3 regions of the Flexivirga sp. B27 genome follow, and region 1 is predicted to be linked to each of the others. Evidence: riboswitches for the same ligand, from Rfam matches in the RefSeq annotation. Region 1 holds a riboswitch; each other region holds the start of a gene.
What was found. A riboswitch is a leader RNA that binds a small molecule or an ion and turns the genes downstream of it on or off. The one in region 1 is predicted to bind S-adenosylmethionine.
Positions count from the first base shown of each region.

Region 2: linked by a shared signal. The riboswitch ahead of ACSZL9_RS08370 (MetQ/NlpA family ABC transporter substrate-binding protein) and the one ahead of ACSZL9_RS04210 (bifunctional o-acetylhomoserine/o-acetylserine sulfhydrylase) in region 1 are both predicted to bind S-adenosylmethionine.
Region 3: linked by a shared signal. The riboswitch ahead of ACSZL9_RS04685 (aminotransferase class V-fold PLP-dependent enzyme) and the one ahead of ACSZL9_RS04210 (bifunctional o-acetylhomoserine/o-acetylserine sulfhydrylase) in region 1 are both predicted to bind S-adenosylmethionine.

Region 1 covers NZ_JBPYUM010000001.1:909,618-917,033, forward strand. Annotated here, with positions in the region: gene hrpA (ATP-dependent RNA helicase HrpA) at 1-1,820, opposite strand, end outside; gene ACSZL9_RS04205 (serine protein kinase RIO) at 1,893-2,765, opposite strand; gene ACSZL9_RS04210 (bifunctional o-acetylhomoserine/o-acetylserine sulfhydrylase) at 3,038-4,363, opposite strand; SAM riboswitch class IV at 4,432-4,549, opposite strand; gene ACSZL9_RS04215 (ribbon-helix-helix domain-containing protein) at 4,684-4,854, shown strand; gene ACSZL9_RS04220 (VOC family protein) at 4,851-5,621, shown strand; gene ACSZL9_RS04225 (MFS transporter) at 5,618-6,946, shown strand; gene ACSZL9_RS04230 (N-acetyltransferase family protein) at 6,906-7,409, opposite strand.
Region 2 covers NZ_JBPYUM010000001.1:1,784,393-1,791,808, forward strand. Annotated here, with positions in the region: gene ACSZL9_RS08350 (TetR/AcrR family transcriptional regulator) at 1-171, opposite strand, end outside; gene ACSZL9_RS08355 (ABC transporter ATP-binding protein) at 304-1,284, shown strand; gene ACSZL9_RS08360 (ABC transporter permease) at 1,281-2,105, shown strand; gene ACSZL9_RS08365 (serine hydrolase domain-containing protein) at 2,115-3,161, opposite strand; SAM riboswitch class IV at 3,283-3,413, shown strand; gene ACSZL9_RS08370 (MetQ/NlpA family ABC transporter substrate-binding protein) at 3,504-4,472, shown strand; gene ACSZL9_RS08375 (methionine ABC transporter ATP-binding protein) at 4,469-5,470, shown strand; gene ACSZL9_RS08380 (methionine ABC transporter permease) at 5,467-6,129, shown strand; gene ACSZL9_RS08385 (isocitrate lyase/PEP mutase family protein) at 6,126-6,923, opposite strand; gene ACSZL9_RS08390 (DNA polymerase IV) at 7,044-7,416, opposite strand, start outside.
Region 3 covers NZ_JBPYUM010000001.1:1,017,040-1,024,455, reverse strand. Annotated here, with positions in the region: gene ACSZL9_RS04690 (endonuclease/exonuclease/phosphatase family protein) at 1-272, shown strand, start outside; gene ACSZL9_RS04685 (aminotransferase class V-fold PLP-dependent enzyme) at 250-1,683, opposite strand; SAM riboswitch class IV at 1,732-1,844, opposite strand; gene ACSZL9_RS04680 (DNA translocase FtsK 4TM domain-containing protein) at 2,367-4,955, shown strand; gene ACSZL9_RS04675 (ion channel) at 4,928-5,719, shown strand; gene ACSZL9_RS04670 (hypothetical protein) at 5,712-6,578, shown strand; gene ACSZL9_RS04665 (hypothetical protein) at 6,926-7,416, shown strand, end outside.

The sequences.
Region 1 (7,416 bases):
ATGCGCAGGTAGTGCAGGTATTCGCGCTTGCACATGCGACGGAAAGCGCTGCTGGACAACGACTTCCGCTGCTCTTTGAGATAGCGCCAGAGGTTGAGCAGGGTGAGGAAGTCGCTGGTCTCGTGCTTGAAGCGCGCGTGTGACTGGTCAGCTTGTGCCTGCAGGTCGGCCGGCCGCTCCCGCACGTCCTGGATGGACAGCGCGGCGACGATGACCAGCACCTCACGCAGCGCGCCGTTCTCGGCGGCGGCCACGAGCATGCGTGCCATCCGCGGGTCGACGGGCAACGCGGCGATAGTGCGGCCGGTGCGGGTGAGCTTCCGGCGCTGCTGCGTGCCGCGTGTCTCGACGGCGCCGAGCTCCTCCAGCAACCGCACACCGTCGGTGACCTGCCGCGGGTCCGGCGGCTCGACGAACGGGAACCGGGCGACGTCGCCCAGGCCGAGCGAGGTCATCTGCAGGATGACCGACGCGAGGTTGGTGCGCAGGATCTCCGGGTCGGTGAAGTCCGGTCGGGCGTCGAAATCCTCCTCGGCATACAGCCGGATGCACACGCCGTCGGCCACACGACCGCAGCGGCCCGAGCGCTGCCGCGCGGACGCTTTGGAGATCGGCTCGATCGGCAGGCGCTGCACCTTGGTGCGCTGGCTGTAACGGGAGATGCGCGCGGTGCCGGTGTCGACGACATACCGGATGCCGGGAACGGTCAGCGACGTCTCGGCGACGTTGGTGGCCAACACGATCCGGCGCTTGCCCGACCGCTTGAAGACGCGGTGCTGCTCGGCGGTCGACAACCGCGCGTAGAGCGGCAGGATCTCGGTCGCCGGCAGCTCGAGAGCGGTCAATGCGTCTGCAGCGTCACGGATCTCGCGCTCGCCGGAGCAGAACACGAGGATGTCCTGCGGGCCGCCATCTCCACCACCCCACGAAGTTTCTCCCCCGCTTCGCTCCTCCGAATACTTCGCGGGGACCCCGGATGAGCGCGGCGTTTCGGTCCACAACTCCAGGACCGCGTCACTGATGCCGGTGACCTGGTCGATGTCAACTTCCTGCTCACCCTCCTCACGGATGAGCGGCCGATAGCGCACCTCGACCGGGTAGGTGCGTCCGGACACCTCGATGACCGGGACCGGCGGCTGCCCTTCGATGGTGAAGTGGTCGGCGAACCGCTGCGGATCGATCGTCGCCGACGTGATGATGACCTTCAGGTCCGGCCGGCGTGGCAGCAGCTGCCGCAGGTAGCCCAGGATGAAGTCGATGTTGAGCGACCGCTCGTGCGCCTCGTCGATGATCAGCGTGTCGTAGCGGCGCAGGTCGCGATCACGCTGCAGCTCGGCGAGCAGCACACCGTCGGTCATCACCTTGACCAGCGAGTCCTTGCTCGTGTGATCGGCGAATCGCATTTGATAGCCGACGGTTTCGCCGAGCGTGACGTCCAGCTCCTCGGCGATCCGCTCGGCCACCGACCGGGCCGCGATGCGCCGCGGCTGGGTGTGCCCGATCAGCCCGCCGAGACCGCGGCCCAGCTCCAGGCAGATCTTCGGCAGCTGGGTCGTCTTGCCCGAGCCGGTCTCGCCGGCGATGACAACGACCTGGTGGTCGCGGATCGCCGCGGCGATCTCGTCCTTGGCCGCACTGACCGGCAGCTGCTGCGGATAACTGATCGCGGGGACGAGGGTGCGACGGTGCTCACGCCGTGCCTCCCGTTGTTCGGGAGTCTCGCGCAGTTGCAGGCGGCTGTTGCCCGGACGACCAGCGCCTCGTCCGCGACGGCCGCGAGAGCGACGGTTGGCGGGCGCGGCGGGGTCAGGTGAGGTCATGGTGATCTCGACCATTGTCGCAAACGCTTGCGGCATACGTCGAAAGCATTCTCGCGGCTCGGTTGTCGCGGTTCAGATCGAGCGGGCGACGACCTCGCCGAAGAGCTCTTCGCCGTCCACGGGCAGTCCGCGGGCCGCGAACCACGTGGCGACGTTGACGCAGTCGCGCTGCAGCAGCTCCATGCCGTGTGGGTTGCCAAAGAGGTCGACCGTCTGCGGCAGGTCGATCAGGACCAACCGCTCCCCCGCGACCAGCAGGTTGTATGCCGACAGGTCGCCATGGACACAGCCGAGCGAGGCCAGTCCGGTGATCGCGTCGGCGAGCTGGGACCACAGTGATTCCAAGAGGTTTCGGTCCGGCCGGGTCGAGGCCAGCCGTGGTGCAGGCGCACCCTCGCCGTCGACGACGAGCTCCATCAGGATCTCGGTGCCGTCGATCTGCACGGGGTACGGCACCGGGACGCCGGCGTCGTGGCAGCGCACCAACGCCTCCCACTCCGCCCGTGCCCACATGCCCGCGGCGACCGACTTGCCGAAGGTCGTGCTCTTGGCCATCGCACGCGCCTCGCGACCACCCTTCCTGGGCAGCTTGCGTCCCTCGGTGTAGGCGGTGTTGCGGTGGAACGTCCGGTGCGAGCTGTCGCGGTATCGCTTGGCGGCGAGCACCACGCTGCGATCGTCCAGCGGCGCCGAGCGCTCCAGCAGGAAAACGTCGGCCTCCTTGCCAGTCTTGAGCACACCGAGCTCGGTGTCGACGGCGGCGTCGTCGGTGATCACCCACTCCGGCCACGGTTCGGGGCCGCGACTCAGCGGCTCACAGCGGCCCCAGGTCGACCAGCGCTGGCCGTCCTCGAGGTCGCCGATCTGCTGGTAGTCGAAGGTGAAACGGGGATCAATGAAGGAGGCAGGAACCTCCGGGTGTTGCGACATACGGTGTTGCGACATACGGGGAACTCCGATCGAGAAAGAGCCTGGAAGCGGGCAGCACGCCCTCAACTTCTGTCATCACTGACTCCTTCCCTCGGGTCCACCGTTTGCAGCCGGATGCCGCCGGTGACGTGTGCGACCAAGATCCCGGTCGCGACGTATGCCGGTCAACCGATTTTCCGACCCACCCATATTGACCGGCGTACAAAAGCATTGAGCGGCATACGGATTCGGGGTGAATCCGTATGCCGCTCAATGCGGAGGTATGCCGCTCGATCAGCGGCGCACCGTCAGACCTTCGCCGCGGTGAAGCCCTGCTCCAGGTCGGCGATGATGTCGTCGATGTGCTCGATGCCGACCGACAGGCGCACGAGACCCGGCGTCACACCCGCCGCGAGGCGGTCCTCGTCGGGGCCCTGCGAGTGGGTCGTCGATGCGGGGTGGATCGCCAGCGAGCGCACGTCACCGATGTTGGCGACGTGGGAGTGCAGGCTCAGCGCCTCGACGAACTTCCGGCCCGCGTCGACTCCGCCCTTGATCTCGAACGCGAGCACCGCACCGGCGCCGAGCGGCGTGTATTTCTGCGCCAACTCGTAGTATTCGTTGCCCGGCAGCGAGGCCCAGCGGACCGACTCGACCTGCTCGTGGTCCTGCAGCCACTCGGCGACCTTGCGCGCGTTGGACACGTGCCGCTCGACGCGCAGGCTCAGCGTCTCGATGCCCTGCTCGATGAGGAACGCGTTGAACGGCGAGACCGCGGAGCCGAGGTCACGCAACCCCTGCACCCGCGCCTTGAGAATGAAGGCGAGGTTGGCACCCAGGTCGCTGCCGACACCGAGGTCGCGCGCGTAGACCAGGCCGTGGTACGCCTCGTCCGGGGTGTTGAAGCCGGGGAACTTCTCCGGGTCCTTGGCGTAGTCGAAGTTGCCGCTGTCGACAAGGACACCGGCGATCGAGTTGCCATGACCGCCAAGGTATTTCGTCGCCGAGTGGATCACGACATCCGCACCGTGCTCGATCGGGCGCAGCACAAATGGTGTCGCGATCGTGTTGTCCACGAAGAGCGGCACACCATGCTCGTGCGCGATGCCGGCGACCAACTCGATGTCCAGGACCTCGGACTTCGGGTTGGACACCGTCTCGGCGAAGACCAGCTTGGTGTTGGGCCGGAACGCCGCCTCCCAGCCGGCCGCATCCGTGCGGTCCTCGACGAAGGTCGTCTCGATGCCGAGGTTGGCCAGCGTGTGCTTCAGCAGGTTGAACGTGCCGCCATACAGGCTCGGGCTGGCGACGATGTGGTCGCCGGCGCCGGCGACATTGAGGATCGCCAGCGTGGTGGCCGCCTGTCCGGAGGCGACCAGCAGTGCGCCGACGCCGCCCTCGAGGTCCGCGATGCGCTTCTCGGCCACGTCGGTCGTGGGGTTCATCAGGCGGGTGTAGATGTTGCCGAACTCCTTGAGTCCGAACAGGTTTGCCGCGTGGTCGGCGTCGTTGAACTGGTAGGACGTGGTCTGGTAGATCGGCAGCGCGAGCGAGCCGGTCGTCGGGTCGGCACTCTGTCCGGCGTGAATCTGCCGCGTCTCGAAGGACCAGTTGGGGGTGGCGTCGGTGCTCATCATGACCTTCCGTGCAAAAGGTTCGCCGGGGACGACAGCCGCCCTCGGCGGCGGACCCACGTTCGTGATGTCCGCGCTTGCCACACGGCGATCCGCACCGGTGGCCTGGTCCTCACCCGGGGCACCCCACCGCGGAGGAGGGTTGCCGGCCAGCGAGCCGGGGCCTAATCGCTGACACTCATGACCTGCTCGTGATGGTAGCTCTGCCCACCCGTTGATACATAACCGTCTCTAACTGTGGACTCCTTGCCGCGTTATGCGTGGCCGATCCGGCGCGGGAGGTCTTGACGACCGGATTGCCATCTTTCTATATTGCTAGCATGCAAGCAAGTGATAAAGCGTCCGCGAAGACGAAGACGCAGTTCAACGTCTATCTACCGACCGACGTGATCCGCGAGGTGAAGCACCGCGCGATCGACGACGGATTGAGCCTGTCTGTGCTCGTCGAGCAGGCACTGCGCGACTACCTCGACCAAGGAGAGACCCGATGACCCTCACCGTGCAGCCCCTGCGCTTCACCGACAACATCGACGAGATGACCCGCCTGCTCAGCGCGCTCGGGATGTCAGTCAGCATCACCAGTGACAAGGGTGGCTGGGTCGTGCTCGCCGGCCGCGCCGGCACGGTCGCGCTGCACAGCGCATCCGGTGCGACATCGGGTGCCACGCAGGGCCAGACCACCCTGTGTTTCGAGGCGGACGACCTGGACGCTGTCGCGCACCGGCTCACCGAGCAGGGCTTCGGCAACGACGAACACCCCGCCGAGTCGATGGTGTATGACGAGGCCTACGGCCGGGCAATCTCGATCACCGTCAACGGCGAGGAGATGACCATCAACGGCCGCTCCGAGGACCTCTACGGCTACACCAGCACCGGAGTCTCGGCCGGACCGGACACGGGTGACCTGCGCGTCACGCCGATCCGTTTCGTCGACGACCAGACATCCGACCGTCGGCTGCTGGAGTCGCTCGGCTTCACCGTGGCCGGCGAGGCGAGCCGCTACTTCACCCAGTTGGAGCTCCCGGACGCCGGTGGCTCGGTCGGGCTGCACTACATCTATTCGGACGAACTCCCCATCGTGCCAGGCCCTTTCGCCATACAACTGACGTTCCAGACGGCCACTCCCCTGCCCGAAATCGTGCGGCGGGCGACATCCGTCGGCGCGCAGGCGCAGCTCGAGAAGTCCGAAGTCGGTGATTTCGTCACCATCGTCGACCCGGACGGTCAGCAGATCCAGGTGCACGCCGCAGCGCAGTGACTCGTCAGCAGGACGCCCTGCTGACGGGGCGAGCGGCTCAGGTCCTCGGTGCGAGCGTCGTGCTGCTGGAGTTCATGGCTGCGGTGACGACCTTCGTCGCGGCCACGTTGTTGCCAGTGGTGGTCGACGAATTCGACGCCGGACGCCGCGTCGGAGTCGTGGTCAGCGGCAGCGCGATCGGGTTGTTCCTCGCGCTCCCGCTCGCCGACCAGTTGCTCGCTGCGCTCGGCTCCGTCCGGACGCTCATCGCCGGCGCCACGCTGACCGTCCTGGGCGGGGTCCTCTCGGCGATCTCGAGCGACGTGTGGCTCTTTGCCGGCGGGCGGCTGATCGCAGGGTTCGCCGGCGGGCTGCTCGCGGTGTTCGGGGTGAGCGCCGCGGTGCGGCACCTGCAGGACTCGACGCGCCGGACCGTGATCGCCCTGTCCTCGGCGATGTGGATCCTGCCGGGACTGGTCGCTCCCCCGCTGATCGTGCTGGCCGAGCACCTGATCGGCTGGCGGTGGACCCTCCTGCTGCCGGTGCCGTTCGTCGTGGCCGCGCAAGTGGTCATCTTCCGCAGCGTGCCACCGGTGCAACCCGCGGCAGCACGTCGCCCACAGGCGCGAACCCTGTTGGTACCACTCGGCATTGCCGGCTTCCTCCTCCTCGAGGGCGGACCGCTGCGCTGGTGCTTCCTGCTCGTCGCCGGCGCCGGATTCCGATCACTGATGCCGCCGGGGACACTGAGCGCGCGACGTGGACCACCCGCGGCACTGCTCGGTCTCACGCTCTTCGGACTCGGCTATTTCGGCGCCAGCGAGCTGCTCACCCTGCTGTTCACCGATGTGTATGGCGCCACCCTCGCCGTCGCCGGGATCGTGCTCGGAACGGCCTCCGCGGCGTGGGGCGTCACGAGTGTGGCTCTCACCCGAATTCCCTTGCTGGGCAACGTATCTCCCGGTGCGGCGATGCTTCTGGTGGCGATCTGTGTCGGTGGGACGTGCGTCGCCGGCAGCCTCGGCGCGCCCTGGCCGGTCGGCGGTGTGTGCTGGCTGCTCAGCGGTATCGGCGTCGGCATCTTCTATCCGTCCACCTATCTGGCGGCGACGACGCCGACCGCCGGCTTCAGCGAGGAGCGGGCGGCCGCGGCTGCGATCTCCACCGAGTCGTTCGGCAGCCTCACCGGCGGCGCCGTCGGTGGCGTGCTGATCAGCGGCGGCAGCGGCGACTCATCCTTCCTGGTCGCTTACCTCCTGCTCGCGGGCGCGCTGCTGCTCTCGGCGGTCGCCGCGCACCGCGCGGTCAGCGCTCCGGGCCCTCTCGGCCCGAAACAGGCTTGCTGAGCGTCACGTCCTCGTGCCGGTAACCCAGCTCGGCATACAACGACAGCGCGCCGATATTGGCCGCGCCGGTGGCCAGGCGGATTCGGGCGAGTCCGCGTGACGCCGCCCAGACCTCCGCCGCCGCAACGAGTTCGCTTCCGATGCCTTGCTTTTCGCGGTCAGGAGCAACGACGAGCTCACCGATGTATGCATCGGTATCACCCGACCAGTGCACGTCTTCACTGACCGAGACGAATCCCACAACGGTGGCATCATCCGCGGCAACGAACAGCGCCCGGTCACACCGGCCGTCCCGGGTGCCGCAGTGCTCGACCGCATCGCAGACCCATGCCCGCACCGCGGCGAGCACTCGCTCTCGCGAGCGCCATTCTGCGACACCGATCGTCAACCGATCGGCCAACCCGAGCACCGCTTCACGATCGGCCGGCACCAGAGGTCGTATGTCGATCACCGCATCAGCCACACGTCCA
Region 2 (7,416 bases), 870 kb from region 1:
GTAGTTGTACAAGGTCGCGCGAGAGACACCGCTAGCCCGCGCGAGTCGGCTCATCGAGACCGCACCGAGCCCGTCGCTGCTGACGAGCTCGGCCGCAATTTTGCCGATCTTCAGCAACTGCCGTTGCTTGTGCCCGGCAACGGTTGCCGACCAGTCGGCGTCCTGCACCACCTGCGGCCCCCTCTCGAATTGGACACTGTGTATTGTCCCATTGACACAACGTCAGTATGTCGACACGACAGCTGACGTGACGACCGAAGCGTAGTCGGACACCTCGCCCGACCGAGCACACGAGGAGTCGGAATGCGTTCCCAGCAACAGCCGTGCGCGATCGAGATGCACGAGCTGACCAAACGCTTCGGACCGTTGGCCGCGGTGGACCAGTTGAGCTTCACCGTCCAACCCGGTGAGGTCACCGGATTCCTCGGGGCCAACGGCGCAGGCAAGACGACGACCCTGCGCATGCTGCTTGGGCTGGTCACGCCGTCGCACGGCGAGGCCCTCATCGGCGGCCGCCGCTACCAGGATCTGGACGCACCCGCGCGCACGGTCGGGGCCCTGTTGGAGGCCAACGGTTTCCATCCGGGTCGCAACGGTCGCGATCACCTGCGCGTCTGCGCACTCGCCGCCGGCGTGGACGACCGGCGGGTCGACGAGGTGCTGGACCTGGTCGGTCTGTCGCATGCCGCTCGCCAGAACGTCCGCGGCTATTCGCTGGGGATGCGGCAGCGGCTCGGTGTCGCGACGGCGATCCTGGCCGAGCCCCCGGTCCTGATCTGTGACGAGCCCACGAACGGGCTGGACCCGGAAGGGATCCGGTGGCTGCGAGACCTTCTGCGTGAGCAGGCAGCGCAGGGTCGCACCGTGCTGGTGTCCAGCCACCTGCTTGCCGAGATGCAGCAGCTCGTGGACTCCGTCGTGATCATCGACAAGGGACGTCTTGTCCACGAGGGCGCAGTGCAGGCCGTGGGGGCCACGGCGGTGCGAGCGACCAGCGCCGATCCGGCCGCGCTGCGGTCCGCAATCAGCGCTGCTGCGGGCGCGGCGGTCGAGGTCGAGGACTCCGGAGGCGGCACGCTCGTGGTGCGAGGGATCGATTCCACCCGCATCGGACTGATCGCCCACGAGGCCGGGATCCCGCTGAGTCAGTTGGTGACCGAGACCAACACGCTCGAGCGGTTGTTCTTCAGCCTCACCTCGTCGCCCGGCGACACCACGACGGAGTCGACGGAGTCGACGGACCAGCACACACCCTCCGGACTGGCCGAGGAGAACGCACGATGAGCGCCGCCACCACCGCTGTGCCCGACGCACAACCACACGCGACCTCGGGTATGGCGCTCGCCATACGCACCGAGGTGCGCAAGCTCACCACGACCAAGACCTGGTGGGTCCTCGGCCTGGTAGCCATCGCCGTCGCTGTCTTGGTGACCGTGCTGACCGTCGCCGGATCGGAGGGAAGCGGACACACGCCGCTCGACATCTTCACCGGCGCACTCATCGGCGGCGTGCAGACCGCCTACATGATCACCGCGATCGTCGGGATCACTGCAGTCGCAGGCGAATACCGGCACCACACAGTCACCGCGAGCTATCTGTCGGTGCCGAATCGTGGCCGGCTGATCACCGCGAAACTGCTGGTCCTGACCGGCTACGGGCTGCTGGTCGGCATCATCGTCGTAGCCATCTGCTCGGCCATCGCAGCCCCTTGGCTGTCTGCCCGCGGCCTGCTCGGCGGCTCGTTGACGGCATCCGGGGTGACGCGCGCGGTCGTCGGTGGCACCGCTTCGATCGCCGTGATGACCGGCGTCGGTGTCGCGCTGGGAGCGTTGCTGCGCAACCAGATTGCCGCCGTGGGCGCGTTGCTGATCTATCTCTTCGCGATCGAGCAGACCATCAACAGCATCTCGCTCACCCGGCCGGCGTACCCCTACCTGCCCGGCGGTGCGGTGCAGTCGCTCGCATACTCCGGGCACCGCGCCTTCGGTTCGGCAACCGGTGCCGAGTTGCTCAACCCATGGCTTGCTGCGCTGATCATCGTGGGCTATGCCGTCGTCATCACCGCCATTGCCGTGCGGACGACAATTCGCCGCGATGTGAGCTAGCGACCCAGGTCAATCGGACGTCGCGGCAGCCTGCGCGACCCTGACCACGAGGCCCATGTCCGCAACGTCGGAGAGAACTACCGTGGCCTTGCCGAGGTCCGGCCGTATGACGAGATAGGCCGCGTAGCCGCCGGTCTGTCCGTTGTGCCACACCACGATTCCCCCGCCCGGCATACGCTCACGCACCCAGAAGCAGTCGTCGCGATGTGTCGAGGCAGCGCCCGGGGCATCGCCGCGCAGCAGGGCAGCCGCGAGGACTGCGAGATCGTCGATGCTGCTGGTCACCCCACCGGCGGGCGCATACCCGGTCAGCCGCCACTGCTGGGCCCATCGCCCCCACCGGGTGCACCCGCTGCGACGCGGCGCGTTCGGCCCGGCAGAGGTATGGGTGAGTCCGAGCGGTGTGGCGAGTCGATCGCGGACAAGATCCTCGTATGTCGAACCGGTTGCGCGCTCCAGCACCGCACCCGTCAGCGCCGCTCCCAGACTCGAGTAGGCCTGCTCACCCTGTGTCCGAAGCCTGACTCGCCGCGCGTGGCTCACGACCGATGAAACTCCTTGGCCGACATACGGACTGAGACCGAGCACGCCGTAGCCGAGCAGTCCGGGCACCGCGCGGATGCCCAGCGCGATTGGCGGCAACCCACTGCGGTGCGATGCAAGGGCGCTGACCGTGACGGCACCGATGGGGCGGTCAGCCAGCTCCGGCACGTGATCGCCGATCTGGTCGCTCATGGAGAGCTCGCCGCGCTGTTCCGCGTCGGCCAGCAGCATCCCGGTGATCGCCTTGCTGATCGAGCCGAGCTCGAAGACGTCGTCCGTCGAACAGTCGACAGTCGCCACCCGGATCGGGTTGTCACGCCGTGGCTCAACCACTGCGGCTGCGAGGCGCCGGCTCCGCCAGTCCCTGGCGCGCTCGAGTGCAGACCCGACCTCAGCATCACCGGTGACCGCACCAGCGCGATGCACTGCGGCCACGCCGAGTCCGACCACGAATCGCAGGATCACAACCAGGCCGACCACGGCGACGATCCCGCCGATCACTGACCCAACCAATGCCCATCACCCCCATGCGCAAGTGTGCGCCCCTCCTCGAACCGCGTGTGACCCACCTCACGAAAGTGAAGTAACACTACCCGTTTTGACTACTCCGGTAACGCTGACTTATGTTTGATCCAGTCACGAGACCCAGCGACAAGCCCTGGCTTGCTGGGCGGCAACCCTCACGCACGTGGCGGGGTGCCCCAGGTGAATGACTAGGCCGCAGAGCGTGATTCACACGATCTCGCAGTGCGGCAAGCACGGCAGTACCCACTTGACCGTCTTGCGCTGATCGCGCATGGGCGGACCTGAGCACGGCCGGGCGCAGTTCGTCATACCAGCGACCCTGAGGACACCATGCCTGACAACAACATCCCCGACCCGACCGACGTCCCGTCCCTGCCGGACCGGCCGACCCTGCCGCCCCGCCGCATTCACACCCGACGCAGCTGGATCGGCGCGGCAGTCGTCGGCCTCGTGCTCGGGGGCGGCGGCGGTTTCGCCGCCGGTCGCGCGTCGTCGGACGGCTCCGGCACGAAGCTGACCACGGTGAAGATCGGCGTGACCGACGCCGACCAGGACTACTGGAAGGTCTTCAAGAAGCTCGCGCGCGAACGCAACATCAAGTTGGAAACGGTCAATTTCTCCGACTACACCCAGGCGAATCCCGCTCTGGCGCAAGGACAACTGGACCTCAACCTCTTCCAGCACCTGGTTTTCCTCGCGACCTACAACCAGCAGTCGCATCAGACGCTGACCCCCATCGGGTCGACGTATGTCGTGCCGCTCAGCCTCTACTCCCGCAAGCACAAGTCGGTGCGGTCGATCCCGTCCGGCGCCAAGATCGCGATCCCAAACGACGCGACCAATCAGGCGCGGGCGCTGCTGGTGCTGCAGCAGGCGGGGTTGTTGAAGCTCAAGGGCGGCGGCACGATCCTGTCGACGCCGGCCGAGATCGACAAGGGCGCGTCGAAGGTGCGCGTGACACCGGTGGATGCCTCGCAGACCGTCACCTCGCTGTCCTCTGTCGACGGCGCAGTCATCAACAACGACTTCGCGCTCGACGGCAAGTTGGACCCGAAATCCGCTCTCTACTCTGACAATCCGAAGTCTGCGACCGCGCAGCCCTACATCAACGTGATCGTGGCCCGCGAGCAGGACAACGACAACCCGACGTATGCCGAGGTCGTCGAGCTCTACCAGGACCCGCGCGTCTCAAAGCTGGTCGTCGCGGAGTCCAAGAACACCAGCGTGCTGGTGCGTAAGCCCGCCGCTGCACTTCGCAAGCTGCTGACGCGCCTGGAGAAGACGGTGGCGTCGAAGTGAGCGCAGATCCGCTCGTCCGGATCGACTCCGTCAGCAAGGTCTTCGGCAAGAACGAGAGCGCCCACCGGGCGCTGGACAACATCGACCTGGAGATCCGTCGCGGTGAGATCTTCGCGGTCATCGGCTACTCCGGCGCAGGCAAGAGCACTCTGGTCCGGCTCATCAACGGGTTGGAAGAGGTCACCTCCGGCACGGTCACCGTCGACGGTCTCGACATCACCCGATTGAAGGGAAAACCGTTGCGCGCCATACGACGTCGCATCGGGATGGTCTTCCAGCAGTTCAACCTGATGCGGTCGCGCACGGTCTTCGGCAACGTCGCCTATTCCCTGCAGTTGGCCGGTCTGGACCGCGCGCAGCAGGAGCAGCGGGTCGCCGAGCTGCTGTCGTTCGTCGGGCTGCTGGAGAAGGCGTGGTCCTACCCGGAGGAGTTGTCCGGCGGGCAGAAGCAGCGTGTCGGGATAGCCCGCGCGTTGGCGTCCGATCCCGACCTGCTGCTCGCGGACGAGTCGACCTCGGCGCTGGACCCGGAGACGACGCGCGACGTGTTGGCGCTGTTAAGGCAGGTCAACGAGGAGTTGGGCATCACGATCGTGGTGATCACGCACGAGATGGACGTGGTGCGTGCCATCGCCGATCGCGTGGCGGTCCTGGACTCGGGACGGGTTGTCGAGAGCGGCGCCGTGCGCGACATACTCGGCGATCCGCAGAGTGAGGTGACGCAGCGGTTCGTCGACGCGACGGTCGGGAACCGACCGGATTCGCTGCGTTTGCAACAGCTTCGCGAGTCGTATGACGAAAGGCTGGTGACAGTCAACGTGTCCGACCAGCGTGCATTCGGCTCCACTCTCAGCGCTGCTGCACGCGACCACGGGGTCGACTTCGAGATCGTGTATGGCGGCATCACCGACCTGAAACACGAGTCGATCGGGTCCTTCACGGTCGCGCTGCGCGGTCCCGATGAGGGTGTGCGCGCAACAGTGGAGGCACTGTCATGAGCACCGACTGGTCGACGCTCTGGCCGACCTTCCAGACCGCCATCTGGCAGACGCTGCTGATGGCCGTCGTGACCATCCTGATCGGCGGGCTGCTCGGGCTGCTCCTCGGTGTCGCGCTCTTCACCACTCGCGGTGGCGGACTGTTGGAGAACCGTGCGGTCAACACGGTGCTGAACGTGCTGGTCAACATCGTGCGACCGATCCCGTTCATCATCTTCGTCACCGCGATCGCGCCGTTGACCCTGCAGGCGATGGGATCGACGATAGGCACCCGAGCAGTGCTCTTCCCACTCGTCATCGCTGCGACGTTCGGAGTCTCCCGCATCGTCGAACAGTCTTTGGTCTCAGTCGATCCCGGTGTGATCGAGGCAGCGGAGGCGATGGGCGCCGGACCGTGGCAGATCGTTCGCTCGGTGCTCGTGCCCGAGGCGCTCGGCCCGCTGATCCTCGGCTACACCTTCATCTTCGTCGCCGTCGTCGACATGACCGCGATCGCTGGTGCAGTCGGCGGCGGCGGGCTCGGTGACTTCGCGATCACCTACGGCTATCACCGGTTCGACTGGGCGGTCACCTGGATCGCAGTCGCTGTGATCATCGTGCTGGTGCAGTTGGCGCAGTTCGGCGGAAACGCGTTGGCCCGCAAGGCTCTTCGCCGCTAGCCGAAGAGTGCATTCAGCTCGGCATGGCTGTGCGCACCAGCGAACTCGTCATACGTGCCGGACCCGAGCAGCTCGCGGGTTGCGCGCTCGAGGTGACCGAAGATTGCGCCAGCGAGGGATGATCCGGCTGAGATGCGCCGCGCGCCGGCGGCATGCAGATCGCCGACGCTCGGCGCACTCGGCCCGGTGAGGATGTTGACCGGCGCGTCGATGGCAGCAGTCAGCCGCGCCACGGTGTCCAGGTCGGTCACGCCGGGGACGAAGATCCCGCTCGCGCCGGCGTCGAGGTATGCCGCGGCACGTGACAACGTGTCATCGAGGTCGCCCGCACCCAACAAGTAGCCGTCGGTGCGTGCGTTGAGATAGAGATCGATGCCCGCGCCGGCCGCAGCTTTCCGGACCGCTCGCACGCGTGCCGCGGCCTCGTCGACGGGCAGTAGCGCGCCGCCGCGTGCGTCCTCCAGGTTGACACCGACAGCGCCGGCCTCAACGACCAAGCGCGTTGTTTCGGCGAGATCGCTTGTGCTGTCGCCGAATCCGCCCTCGATGTCGCACGAGACCGGCACGATCGCAACCGAGCAGACGCGGCGCAAATGCTCGAGCATCAGGTCGCGATCGAGCACATTGCCGTCCTTGACCCCGAGGGACCAGGCGACAGCTGCGCTCGAGGTGGCGAGCGCCTTGGCGCCGGTCTGCTGGATCACTGCAGCGGAGGCAGCGTCCCAGCAGTTCGGAAGGACGACAAGGTCGTCGTGTAGTGCGTGGAAGGTGGCGGCGAGTTCGGTCTGCGTCATGTGACTCACGGTACGGACACCCGCAACTGGTTACTCGCGGAAATTCGACATGGATGTGGTCAGGCGGTTTCGATACGGTCTCCTCCGCTTCGCTCCCCCGACCTACTCAACCAGCACGGGTCACGGGCCGCCGCGACGGCCGTGGGTGCGCGGGGCGTCATACCCGCCCTCGGGCGGCACCATCTCGCCTCGTATGCCGAGCAGACGCACCGGTCGATCGTCGGAAAGTTTTGTGTAGAGGGCAAATGCCGTATCCGCGATGACGGTCGGGTCATAGGTCGGCTCGGCCAGTTTGCGGACACGCGTGAAGGTGAAGAAGGGCGCGAAACGGATCTTCAGGTGCACTCGCTGACAGGGGCGCTCCTCCCGCCGCATGTCCTTCTCGATCAGCGCTGCGAGCTCACCGAGGGCGGCACGGATCTCATCCGGCGTCACGAGGTCCTGCTGGTAGGTCGTCTCGTGACCATGAGCCCGGGCGATCCACGGGGTGTCA
Region 3 (7,416 bases), 110 kb from region 1:
CGCTCGTCCTCGCCGGCGATTTCAACGCCTCCTCGGCCATGCCCGCCTTCCGGCAGGTGGCCGACGGGTTGACACAGAGCAGCCGCGCGACCGGATCCGGCTGGCGCCGGACGTGGCCGAACGACAGCTGGCTGCCGCCCTTCATCCAGCTGGATCACGTGCTCAGCCGAGGCTTCGGTGTGGTTGCCGACGGAACGGTGCAGGTGCCCGGCACCGATCACCTGGCCTACTGGACCCGGTTGCGGATGCTCACCAGGGCAGCGGCTCACTGAGGTCGCGCGGATCGGCCGGAGCCGACCAGCCGTCCGGCGTGTGCACGTAGGACAGCGCCGGACCCTGCTCGACCAGGCGGCGGACCGCGCAGACCAGCCGCTGGACGTGCTCGGCGGTCGTGGCCAGGCCCAGGCTCGCCCGGACAGCGGTGGCACCGGCGCCGAGCAGGGAGTCACACAGCAGGTGCGCGCAGAACCGACCGTCTCGCACCGCGATGCCGTGCTCGTCGGCCAGCACCTGCGAGACCAGCGAGGGTTCGTAGCCGTCGACCGTGAAGGTCACCACGCCGACGTTCGGCCGATCGCCGAGCGCGCCGACGACCTGGACACCGTCGATCGCAGCCAGCCCGGCCCTCAACGTCGAGTAGAGGTTCGCCTCGTGTGCCGCGATGACCGCGCGGTGTTCCCGCAAGGTGGCGCATGCGGCGGCGATCGCGATCGCCCCGGCCGCGTTGGGTGTCCCGCCCTCGTGGCGTGCCGGTCCGGTCTGCCAGTCGGTGCGTTCCGCTGTCACCGCAGCAGTCGCACCGCCCGCGGGCAGGTATGGCGCTGCGGCGTCCAGCCAGTCGCGGCGGCCGGCGAGCACGCCTGCGCCATACGGGGCATAGAGCTTGTGCCCGGAGAACGCGATCCAGTCGACGCCGAGGGTGTCCAGGTCGATCGGGACGTGCGGTGCGAACTGTGCGGCGTCCAGCACGGTGCGGGCACCGAACTCCCGCGCCACGTCGGCCAACTCGGCCACCGGCCAGATCTCGCCTGTCACGTTGCAGGCGCCGGTGATCACGACGAGCTTCTCGCGACCGGATGACACGTCGGCGGATGCGGCGAGCGCGGTGCGCAACAGGTCGACCGCGTCGCTGGTGCCGGTCGGGACCGGCAGTCGGGTGGTGTTCGCGGCCGGCCAGGGGAGCAGGGCTGCGTGGTGCGCGGATGCCCAGGCGAAGACGTGCGTCTCGGCCGGCAGGCAGTGCCCCAGCAGGCGCAGCGCGTCGGTGGTGTTGCGGGTGAAGACGACCTCGTCGCCCGGGCGGGCGCCGATGAAACCGGCGACCTCGGCGCGTGCCGCCTCGAACCAGCCGGTGGTGACCCGGCTGGCGTATCCCGCGCCGCGGTGGACCGAGCCGTAGCGCCGCTGGGCGTGCTCGACCGCCTCGGCGACCGCGACCAGTGCCGGTGCGGTCGCGCCGTGGTCGAAGTTGGCGTAGTCGGTGACGGTGCGGTGCACGGTGGGCACGCCCAGTTGCGCGGAGACGGTGCTCGGCACACCGTCGGTGAACCGCGGGGCACGCCGCGGTCCGGGGGCCGGCACCGCCGACGGTCGGGTGCTGGTGCGGGATGCACTTGGGGATGCAGCGGCGGACGTGCTGGTGCCGGTGGTGTCGTGCTGGGGTTCGATGCTGACAGTGCTCAACGGGCGCTCCTCGGCCGATCAGGGATCGACGAGAGCTGGTGCAGAGCCGATCCGCGCTTGCCGACACGTTGTCGCGCCGGCCCGGTCGTCACCCGGAGCACCCCACCGCGGTGGAGGGTTGCCGCTCAGCAAGCCGGGGCTTCGCGCTGAGTCTCATGACCTGCTGGCAAATATAGAGGTATGGCGGGAGTCGCCGCCAACATTGTCCGAGTCGTGGAAAGCAGGCGACCGCCCACCTGGCCGGCCACTGTCCGGTCAGTGTCCGACCGATCGAGAGGCGTACAAAACGACCGAGTGGAGCACGAAACAGGGTCGGATTTGTACGCCTCTCGGTCCGGATGTGCGCCTTTCGGTCAAGTGGCAACGGAAGGCGCCACCGCGGGTCGGAACAACGTAGGCGCAGGGCGGGAGCAGTCGCTCGGCGGCGTGTTTCCTATGGGACAGGAGTGACAGTCGCGTACGGTGTTTTCGTGGCTACCCGTCCGTCCTCGTCGACAACGACCGTTCGCGCGACCCGCAGCAAGTCCGGATCGAAGGCGTCCGGTTCGCGCTCGCGTCCCGCGTCGGGGCGCACTTCGACGCGGCCGCCGGCCAAGAAGGCCACCGGTGCGAAGTCACGGACCGGTGGCAAACCGGCCGGAGGCGGTCTGCCCTTCCCGTTACGCGCGGCGCGCGGCACCTGGATGGGTGTCGCCCATGTGGCGGGAGGTGCTGCCCGTCGGGTCGGACACTCCACCAGCGAGTTGGAGCCTGAGCTGCGCCGTGACGGTCTCGGCTTCGCGCTGATCGCGGCGGCCGTCGTCGTCGCTGCCCGCGAGTGGTGGGGCCTCACCGGCAACGCCGGTGCCGTCATACACGCGATCGTTGCCGGGACCTTCGGGCTCGGCGCCCTCGTGCTGCCGTTGGTGCTCGTGCTGATCGGCGTGCACCTGATGCGCTCGCCGCGCGGCGACCAGGGCACCAACCGGGTGATGGTCGGGCTCGCGCTCTTCGCGATCGCGGTGTGCGGGATCACCAGCATCGCCAAGGGTGTTCCGCAGCCCAGCGAGACCGAGCAGTTGCGCGGCGCCGGCGGCATCATCGGCTTCCTGGCCAGCAGTCCGGTCGTCGCTGCGGTCCACACCGTCGGCGCGATGGCACTGCTGATCATCCTGTTGGTCTTCAGCGTGCTGGTGATGACCGCGACCCCGGTCACGATGATCCCTGAACGCCTCGCCCTGCTGCGTGATCGACTCTTCGCCCGCGGCGGTGCCTATGACGACGAGGACGCCACCGTCGACGCCGTCGCGCAGGACCTGCACGGCGACCAGATCGACGGCGGCAAGCGCAAGCGGCGCCGCAGCACCAAGACGCACGACAACACCGACCCGAGTCTGGACGGTGACGAGCCCTTCGAGCAGGCGGCGACCGTCGCGCCGCGGCGGACCAAGAGCGGCCGGGTGCTGCGACCCGGTGAGAAGGACCCGGGCACCGACGACGTCTATGACGTCGACGGCGACAAGTCGAACGGTGGCACGGCTGCCGGGGGCAAGACGGGCGGCGTCACGAAATCGACCGCCGGGCAGCCGGATCGCGCCGGCGACGCCCCGATGCCGTTGCCGGGCACGACCGGCACACCGCCGGAGTCGATCTCGACCGCACCGGGGCTGCAAGCCCCGCCGACGACGCCGTTGCCCCAGCGGGTCGAGCAGTTGCAGCTGGCCGGGGACGTCACCTACACGTTGCCCGCCAACGACGTGCTGCGGCCGGGCACCCCGCCGAAGGCACGCTCGGCGGCCAACGACCGGGTCGTCGAGGCGCTGACCCAGACGCTCGACTCCTTCAACGTCGACGCTCAGGTCAGTGGCTTCACCCGCGGACCGACGGTCACCCGTTACGAGGTCGAGCTCGGTCAGGGCACCAAGGTCGAGCGCGTCACCGCCCTGTCCAAGAACATCGCGTATGCCGTGGCATCCGCCGACGTCCGGATCCTGTCTCCGATCCCCGGCAAGTCCGCGATCGGCATCGAGATCCCCAACACCGACCGCGAGAAGGTCAGCCTGGGTGACGTGCTGCGTAGCGGCGCGGCACACGGCAACCCGCACCCGATGGTGATGGGCGTCGGCAAGGACGTCGAGGGCGGCTACGTCGTCGCGAACCTCGCGAAGATGCCGCACATGCTGGTGGCCGGTGCCACCGGCGCCGGTAAGTCGTCCTTCGTCAACTCGATGATCACCTCGATCATGATGCGGGCGACCCCCGACGAGGTCCGGATGGTGCTGGTCGACCCCAAGCGCGTCGAACTCACGGCATACGAAGGCATTCCGCACCTCATCACCCCGATCATCACCAACCCGAAGAAGGCCGCGGAGGCGCTGCAGTGGGTCGTGCGCGAGATGGACACCAGGTATGACGACCTGGCTGCGTTCGGCTTCAAGCACATCGACGACTTCAACAAGGCGGTGCGCGCCGGCAAGCTGACCCCGCCGCCGGGGTCGGAGCGGGTCATGCAGACCTACCCCTACCTCCTGGTGATCGTCGACGAGCTCGCCGACCTGATGATGGTCGCTCCGCGTGACGTCGAGGAGTCGATCGTCCGCATCACCCAGCTGGCGCGTGCGGCCGGCATCCACCTGGTGCTGGCGACGCAGCGCCCGTCGGTCGATGTCGTCACCGGTCTGATCAAGGCCAACGTGCCCAGTCGGCTGGCGTTCGCGACATCCTCGCTCGCCGACTCGCGGGTCGTGCTCGACCAGCCCGGTGCCGAGAAGCTGATCGGCCAGGGCGACGCGTTGTTCCTGCCGATGGGCGCGTCCAAGCCGATGCGCGTGCAGGGCGCGTGGGTGACCGAAACCGAAGTGCAAGAGGTGGTTTCACACGTCCGGGGGCAGTTGAAGCCGCACTACCGCGAGGACGTGCAGGTCACTGCTCCCAAGAAGGAGATCGACGAGGACATCGGCGACGACCTCGACCTGCTGCTGCAGGCGGCCGAGCTGGTCGTCAACAGCCAGTTCGGGTCGACGTCGATGCTGCAGCGCAAGCTGCGGGTCGGTTTCGCCAAGGCCGGTCGCCTGATGGACCTGATGGAGAGCCGCGGCATCGTCGGCCCGTCGGAGGGGTCGAAGGCGCGCGACGTGCTGGTCAAGCCCGACGAGCTGCCGACCACGCTTGCCCTGCTGCGGGGTGAGGACCCGCCCGGTGCCGAGCAGCCGTATGACGCTGCGGCGGACGGCGATCCGGGCGAGTCGGACGGCAGTGAGGACGCGTGGCAACTCACCGACCGGCAGGTCTGACCCCCGCGCCACGCGGCAACCTGCTGCAGCAACTGCGGGCACTGCCGTGTGCGGTGCTGCTGGTGGTGCAGCTGCTCGGGATCCTGGTCTACCCGTTCACCTCGGAGTCGTCGGCCGGTCGCACGCTCTTCTCGTTGGTCCAGTTGGTCGTGCTGGGCCTGGCGGTCGCCGCCGTGCGGCTCACCCCGGCGCTCACCTGGATATCGATGTCCATCGGTGCGCCTGCCGTCATACTCACCGTGCTGACGGCGGTGTTGCCCGACAACGGTCCGATCGCGCTGCTGTCCGATTGCACTCATGCGATCTTCTACTTCTATACGGCATACGCGTTGATCCGCTACATGTTCGCGGACAACTTCGTCACCCGCGACGAATTGTTCGCAACCGGAGCGTGTTTCACGGTCGTCGCATGGGCGTTCGCCTACACCTACGGCATCGTGCAGACGATCTGGGGGACCGGGCAGTTCGTGTCCGGCAGCGACCACGAGCTGCACTGGGTGGAGCTGCTCTTCCTGTCGTTCACCACGATGACCAACACGGGGCTGTCCGACATCGCGCCCGGTGGCGGGCACGCACGGTCGGTGATGATGCTGGAGCAGCTCGCAGGCGTGAACTATGTTGCGCTGGTGGTGGCACGGCTCATGGGGCTGACGCTGGCCCGGTTCCAGCGGAAGCGGGACACGACCGGTCACGAAGAGCGGACAGTGACGGCAAGCGACAGCGGCGAGCAAGCAAAGCCAGCGATAGGGGCGAGCGATGAGTGACGACAACGACAGCACGCAGGAGATCCCGCGCGATCCGGACCGTTATTCGCCTGCTGGGCAACAGGATTCGGGTGCGCCGCGGCGTGATCGCAGCGACGACACGGCGGTCCTCGGGCATCCGCGCGGGGCCGCGTCACCTGCCGGCGGCGAGGGGCAGGGGGCCCGCCAGTTGCCGGGGTCGGGGCAGGCGCCGGGGGCCGGGCAGAGTCCGGCACCGGGCAGCTACCCACCGCCCGGGGGTGGCTATCGTCCGGCGGCCGACCGGCCCGGCGCGCCGGCGGCGCCATACGGTCAAGCCGGGCAGCCGGCACCGGCTGCATCCTGGGGCGGAGCACCGATGCTGCCCACCGATCGGGGTTCGGGCGGGTTCCCGGCAGCGATCATCGGCGCAGTGGTGGCGACCCTGATCGCTGCCGTGACCGCCTTCGGCGCCCATCAGATCCTCACCGACCACTCGAGCATCGACAGTCGGAAGCTGCCGGGATTCGTGACCTACCGCATGTACATGCTGCCGTGGCCCGCCCACGGCGGCGATCTGACGACGGCGTTCGTGGTGGGCGCGCTCATCGTGCTGGTGGTGACCTTGCTGCTGATGATGGCTGCGACGATGTCGACGCGAGCGGGCACCGGCGGCTTCGCAGTCTTCCTCGCCGGCTGGATGGCGACGGTGATCGCCGGCGGGATCGCCCGCCCGGTCGCCGGTGTGATCACGGCGAACGGGTCCACGCCGGACGGGGTATGGCAGAACGACCTGAGCATCGGCGTGCAGTGGGGCGTGCTCTTCGGCTGGATCGCGGCCCTGGTGCTGGTGATCGTGCACGCCATGCGCCGCAAGGGCGGCGTGGGTAGAGCTGCCTGACAGGCGCTTCGCGTCTGACGTGCAACTCTGCCCAGATCCGTACCTGCTCCATTTCTGACTGACGGCAGCTCCATTTCTGACTGACGGCAGCCGTTCAGCCGGGTCGGTGTCATGGTCCTGCAGGAAGTGCGCTGGGGCGCACGTGTTGCTGGTCCTTAATCCGTCCGGGAGGGTATCCACTGTCCTGGTCCTGCAGATGGTGCGGGAGATCGCCGCACTTTGTGCCGGACCTGGCGTCTGTAGCTGACCTCGCGGGTCATCCACATCCCGCCATCCGGTGTGCGACCGTCCACAGCTATGTCGAGTCTGGCTTCCCGACCTGTCGAGCTCGCCTGAATCGTCTTCGTATGACGCAAGAGTCAGTTCGGGCCCAACACGTTGTCGTCGGCCGGCCGCGAGTGTATGGCGCGAGCCGACGTGCGATCGCCCGCGATCTCGCCGCAGTTCACGACGGAGTGGTCCACCGGTTGGCGCTGGCCGAGCACGGGATAGATCGGTTCGCGGTCCGCAACGAGGTCAACGCCGGGCGCTGGTTCAAGGTCGGCCGGCATACCGTCGCCGTCCGGTCACCGGAGTTGAGTGAGCCTGCGCAGTGGTGGCGCGCGGTGTGGGAGAGCGGCTCTGGGGCGCGGTTGGACGGCGCCGGCGCGCTCCTCGCTGCGGGCATGACGGGTTATACGGCGTCGGTGATCGATGTGACATTGCCCAAGACGAGTCACACCCACTCGGTGGAGCGCGTTCGCCTGCACCTGCCGCGAGTGCCCGACCCGGTCTCCGGTGCCGGCATCCCGAAGGTCGCGCCAGACATCGCGACGATCCACGCAGCACAATGGGCGAT